DNA from 2 places in the Pediococcus parvulus genome. Region 2 is predicted to be linked to the other one. Evidence: predicted binding sites of a transcription regulator. Region 2 holds the regulator's gene; the other holds the start of a gene.

Region 1 (3,148 bases), 840 kb from region 2:
GTCAGTATAATTGTATGGATTAACTGCATATCCGGTATGTTGAACAGCATTTAAATTGTTTGATTCATCCATACCTTTAAGAGCAGCCAGTACAAAATCTGGCTGTAACGGTAACATATCAGTATAGTATGAATTTACCGTATTCGTTTTAGTATCCCAAGCAGCGGCCAGCAAACTAGATTCACTTATATTTGACAAATCAATCCCGTTGTCTTTTCCTAAAGCAATTAAATTATTAATAGCTTTCTGCTGATCCGCAGTGATGGTGGTATCAGTTGTTGGCGTATCAGCACTACCTGTTGACTCATTTGTGAGGTCACTTGCTTCCGATGACGCACTTTCTGCACCTAATCTACTGCTACTTTGTGTCACACTATCATCTGATGCTTGACTAGAATCATTCGTTTCACTGACTGGTGCACCACTTGCTACCTCGGAACTCTGAGATGCCATACTTGATGTACCTAAAGTATTTGAAGCTATGCCGCTATTGCTTGTATTTGAACTTTTGGATGCAACAGAACCGGATGACATCGCACTTGCCGCCACACTATTCGTTACCGCAGACGAAAAGCCTGTCCTTGCCATACCACTGTTATCTGAATCCGATGCCGCGGATGAAGCTGCTGTCTCAGATGTTGCGGCGCTAGTCGCCGTCACACTAGCTGAACTACTTTTTTCCGTGCTAGACTCAATCACATTATTATTTGTATCAGCATGCACATTAGACGAAGTAACTACCCCTGTACCAAAACTTAGGACCGCTATGCCAGCCACTAGCCAGTGTTTGCCTTTTTTATACATCTTAAAATGCTCTTTTGTAGTTGCCTCATAATTTGCAACACGTTGTTTCCGCGAACTTTTTGCCATAGCACTAACCTCTTTTTTTATATGTACCTATTTATCAACCTCAAATAAAGATAGCACTTACATTATTCTATTTTGTACACAAACATACTCAATTAAATAAATGTTGTACTATAACGACTTGATTATAGTGTATAAAAATTAACTTTTCAATTTATTTTTTAAAAATTCCCTCGTATACTTAATCTACTTCGATTTCAGCTCATTTATCAATACAGTTTTCATGAGTAACCACTGCCGTATTTCATGTTTCGTGCTACCTGTTAGCCTAATATTTACTAGTAGCAAAATTCTTATTTTTGTGCTAAATTATAGACTTTGAAGCGTAACCGATTACGTTGAAAAACTTTTCTTCAGTTGAGTTAAATTGTTTGACCTTTTTTGACCATAGCGGTAAGCTGTAAACATGTTAGCGATGAGCTAATAAAATTAAGATGAATTTTAAAGGGAGGTTGCTAAGTTATGAACTTAGTTCCAACAGTTATTGAACAGTCATCACGTGGCGAACGTGCTTATGATATTTATTCCCGTTTACTAAAAGACCGAATCATCATGCTCTCTGGCCCAATTGATGATGATGTTGCAAACTCAATCATTGCCCAGCTTTTATTCCTAGACGCTCAGGATTCTGATAAAGATATTTATCTTTACATTAACTCACCAGGTGGTGTAGTTACAGCTGGACTCGCGATTTATGATACCATGCGGTTCATCAAATCCGATGTCCAAACCATTGTAATGGGAATGGCAGCATCCATGGCAAGTGTTCTGGCTTCTTCTGGTACAAAGGGCAAACGTTTCGCATTGCCTCATTCAGAAGTTTTGATTCACCAACCATCCGGTGGTGCTCAAGGACAACAAACTGAAATTGAAATTGCAGCAACTGAAATTTTGAAGACTCGTAAAGAATTGAACAAAATTTTGGCAGATAATTCTGGTCAGCCTTTGAAGAACATTAATCGCGATACGGAACGTGATCATTACTTCACAGCCCAAGAAGCTGTTGACTACGGTCTGATCGATGCAATTATGCAAAACAATTCAGATTTAAAGTAATCTGAGCAAACAAAAATGGTGTGGATTTTAAAATCCACACCATTTTTTAGTTTAAGCTCGCAATTTTTCTGCATATTCATTGAGTTTACGTAATCGATGATTAATACCTGACTTAGAAATTGCACCACTCGGAATTAATTCTCCTAATTCCTTTAAACTCACTTCTTGATTGGCCAACCTAGCCTCAGCGACCTCTTGCAGTTTGGGTGGCAAACTATTGATACCAACAACCTCATCAATATATCTGATATTGTTAATTTGCTTACTGGATGCATTGGCTACTTTGGATAAATTGGCATTTTCACAATTTACCAGTCGATTTACAGAATTGCGCATGTCACGCAAAATCCGAATGTCTTCAAATTTCAGCATTGAATTTGTTGCTCCAATTAAAGACAAGAAATTAGCGATTTGCTCTGCCTCTTTCAGATAAACAATGTAACCACTTCGCCTTTCCGTCGCTCGAGCATTCAAATCATAACGGTTCATCCAGTCCATAATCATGGCATTGTGAGTTTCGTAAAGAGAATAAATTTCCAAATGATACCGACTAGTCTCTGGGTTATTAACTGAGCCTCCCGCCAAAAAAGCACCACGTAAATATGAGCGGATTTCGCCTTCCGTCGTTAATAAACCATCCGGAACCTTTTCATTAATTTGATAACCATCGGCCAAAATTGACAAATCCTCTAAAATTGCCTGGGACCTTGTCATTAAACGCACAATGTACAAATTGTTTTTCTTCAATTTCATTTTGCGTCGAACAATTAGTTCACCCTCAACGGAATAAAAATCCTTTAACAGTGCATAAATTCTGCGCGCAATGGCAGGATTTTCGGTTTGAACGCTCAGAACTAATTGATGATGGGCCAAATTAATTGATCCATTCATACGAATCAACGCCATTAACTCTGCTTTTGCGTTTTGTTGATGTACCTTAATCCCCGTTAATTCCTTTTTTACTTCACTCGCATAAGACACGAAAATCCCTCCCTTCACAAAATTTAATCACAGGCCTTAGGATTACCCGCAACGTTTAATAATTCTTCTGCAACCCGATCCCCATCATGAAACGCGCCATGATCACGTAAACACAAAAAGTTATCTGAAACAACTCGACAATTTTGGACACGTAATCCTTTAAAATCAGGCCGAACTTGTGTCGAATATTCATCATAACGATTATAGTCCATATAATCGTCAGGCACTTTTGCCGTGTTTACCA
Region 2 (3,148 bases):
GTAAGCCTCGTAGAATCTGAACAGATTCTTCAGGGGTTGGTTCATCTACTTCAACTTTAGCAAAACGGCGTTCTAAGGCTGCATCAGTTTCGATATATTTTTGATATTCATTAAGCGTTGTGGCCCCAATTGTTTGGAGTTCACCGCGTGCTAAAGCAGGCTTCAAAATATTCGAAGCATCAATTGCACCTTCAGCACCACCAGCACCGATTAATGTGTGTAATTCATCAATAAACAAGACAATGTGTTTATCTTCATGAATTTCATCAATAACTTTTTTCAAACGGTCTTCAAATTCGCCACGATACTTGGTTCCGGCGACTAGCGATCCCATGTCAAGCATCATCAATCGCTTGTTAGCTAAGTCATCCGGCACATTACCATCAATCATACGTTGTGCAAGTCCCTCAGCAATTGCTGTTTTACCAACGCCGGGTTCACCGATTAAAACCGGATTGTTTTTAGTTCGGCGACTCAAAATCTGAATCACACGTTTAACTTCTTTTTCGCGGCCAATCACAGGATCAATTTGACCTTCTTGTGCCATTTGAGTCATGTCACGCGCAACTGAATCCAATGTTGACGTGCCTTTTGGCTTAGCTCCTCGACTATTTTGCGCTTGGTTTTGCCGTAGCTGTGCCGAAGCACTAACGCCTAACTTACGTAAAATAACTTTGCGAGTTTGGCTAAGATCCATGTCCAAACTAATTAAAATTCGTGAAGACAGAATATTTTCGTCACTTAATAAAGCAAGCAACAAATGTTCCGTTCCTATTTTTGCTGCACCTAACCGCTTGGCTTCATCCCCAGCAGCCGCTAAAACTTCTTTGGCTTTTGGTGAATATGGCAAATAATCGTTTGCACCCACATTTTTCAAAGTGCCATAACCAGTAAAACGTTCAATTTCTTCTACAATATCAGTTTCAGTTACTGAAAATTGTTGAAAAACTTTATAGGCAATACCATTCTTTTCGATTGCTAGGGCCAACAGTAAATGTTCTGTTCCAACTGCTTGGTGCTTAAAACGTTTAGCTTGTTCTTGTGAAATAGCCAGCACGTTTTTGGCACTTGGTGTAAATAAGTTATCCATGCTAACACCCTACTTTCTTTTAACTCTCATACCTTAAGTGATTTAAAATGCCGATTAAAATTCTTGCTCGCAACTGATCTTCCATATCCCGATCGTTAATCGCTAGTGTCTTCTTATCAATTGCTGCTAAAATCAGGTTTCCTTCTCGTTTGTTAATGACGTCGTCTTCATACAAACTTTTGACAATGGAAAGGGCATCACGTTGATTGATGGATTCACCAATCACTTGAATAAGTGTATCCAAAACATCCAAATCATCAAGTAATTTGACTTTTTCAATGCGAATATAGCCACCGCCACCCCGTTTACTTTCCACGACATAGCCATTTTGAATGGTGAAGCGGGTTTTAATAACGTAATTTATTTGAGACGGCACAACATCAAACAAATCAGCAATTTCCGAGCGTCGAATCTCAATTTCTTCCGAGTCCGCTAAAATCTGTTTTAAATATTTTTCAATGATATCGGAAATATTCTGACCTTGCATTTCGCACACCCCTTCTTGCATCTTTGACTAATGTTGACTTTCATTATACGAAACTCTTCATAAAAAGCAAAGTTTTTTGTACTGAGGCCGACACTTGATGATTAAAACTTAAAAATAGTGGTCATCAGGTGAACAATTTAGAGATATTCAATCATTTTTGAAATGGACCTTTTAATTTTTTGATTAAACTTTGTACTATTGTAATGTAGCATTTTATAAAAAGAGAAGCATCAAATCGGCTGATTTGATGCTTCTCTTCATAAATCGGGAAAACAGGATTTGAACCTGCGACCCCCACGTCCCGAACGTGGTGCTCTACCAAGCTGAGCTACTTCCCGTTATTGGTAAATAACTTTAAGTGGGTAATTCTCCGTAAATGCACTTTTCCACCGTCTAAGTGCGTAATCGGGAAGACAGGATTCGAACCTGCGACCCCCTGGTCCCAAACCAGGTGCTCTACCAAGCTGAGCTACTTCCCGTTTGTTCTTAAATCCACACATTGTTGCTAAAATACTCCTACACGTAAAATGCCAACTAGTAAACGAATTACAGTTGGCATTTTATGTTTTTTTCAGTCAATCTGTCAATAAACAGTTAATCCTGAAGGGGATGCACCCAGTAGGAGTCGAACCTACAACCTTCTGATTCGTAGTCAGACACTCTATCCAATTGCGCTATGGGTGCTTATTTTAAAAATGCCGAGGACCGGGATCGAACCGGTACGGTCATCACTGACCGCAGGATTTTAAGTCCTGTGCGTCTGCCAATTCCGCCACCCCGGCAAATATATGTGTGCTTGTAGTGAAAACTACAAAGCGGAAGACGAGATTCGAACTCGCGACCCCCACCATGGCAAGGTGATGTTCTACCACTGAACTACTTCCGCATAGTTGCTAATGCCGACTAGAGGATTCGAACCTCCGACCTCCTGTTTACAAAACAGATGCTCTGCCAACTGAGCTAAGTCGGCTAATTAATACAGAATATTAATTAGAAGTGCGGGCGAAGGGACTCGAACCCTTACATCTTTCGATACAAGAACCTAAATCTTGCGCGTCTGCCAATTCCGCCACGCCCGCAATGCTTATATTTGTAAATGAGCCGTGGCAGCCTCGAACTGCCGACCCTCTGATTAAAAGTCAGATGCTCTACCAACTGAGCTAACGGCTCAAATGGAGGATACAGGGCTCGAACCTGTGACCCTCTGCTTGTAAGGCAGACGCTCTCCCAACTGAGCTAATCCTCCATCAAACGACAACTACGTAATATTATCATTGACCCCTACCAATTGTCAATAAATTTTTGTAGTTGTCGTAAAATATCCACTATGAATTATATTTGATCCTTTCCTAGTATCACCCAGTTCACAGCTACTTTGTAATTTTTGTCACACCACCCATATAGGGTACTAAAACGTCGGGGATGGTAACTGATCCATCTTCGTTTTGATAATTTTCAAGAATAGCAGCCACTGTTCGCCCAACTGCTAATCCAGAACCATTCAAAGTGTGCACATATTGTAATTTGCCATTTTCATCTCGATAACGAATTTGAGCCCGACGAGCCTGAAA

What was found. Region 2 encodes CtsR, which represses protease genes until heat stress. Its sites were predicted from a motif close to TTGGTCAAAAAAGGTCAAANA; they were not measured.
Region 1: clpP (ATP-dependent Clp endopeptidase proteolytic subunit ClpP) is a predicted target of CtsR. The motif match lies at 1,236-1,256, and genes of this name have one in related genera.

Annotation. Positions count from the first base shown of each region.
Region 1 is NZ_OZ061292.1:701,497-704,644, reverse strand. It holds gene AB3217_RS03340 (KxYKxGKxW signal peptide domain-containing protein) at 1-870, opposite strand, end outside; gene clpP (ATP-dependent Clp endopeptidase proteolytic subunit ClpP) at 1,330-1,923, shown strand; gene whiA (DNA-binding protein WhiA) at 1,975-2,904, opposite strand; gene yvcK (uridine diphosphate-N-acetylglucosamine-binding protein YvcK) at 2,928-3,148, opposite strand, start outside.
Region 2 is NZ_OZ061292.1:1,538,848-1,541,995, forward strand. It holds gene AB3217_RS07735 (ATP-dependent Clp protease ATP-binding subunit) at 1-1,090, opposite strand, end outside; gene AB3217_RS07740 (CtsR family transcriptional regulator) at 1,110-1,577, opposite strand; tRNA gene AB3217_RS07745 (tRNA-Pro) at 1,842-1,915, opposite strand; tRNA gene AB3217_RS07750 (tRNA-Pro) at 1,983-2,056, opposite strand; tRNA gene AB3217_RS07755 (tRNA-Arg) at 2,188-2,261, opposite strand; tRNA gene AB3217_RS07760 (tRNA-Leu) at 2,274-2,359, opposite strand; tRNA gene AB3217_RS07765 (tRNA-Gly) at 2,392-2,463, opposite strand; tRNA gene AB3217_RS07770 (tRNA-Thr) at 2,475-2,547, opposite strand; tRNA gene AB3217_RS07775 (tRNA-Leu) at 2,575-2,656, opposite strand; tRNA gene AB3217_RS07780 (tRNA-Lys) at 2,675-2,747, opposite strand; tRNA gene AB3217_RS07785 (tRNA-Val) at 2,751-2,823, opposite strand; gene serS (serine--tRNA ligase) at 2,948-3,148, opposite strand, start outside.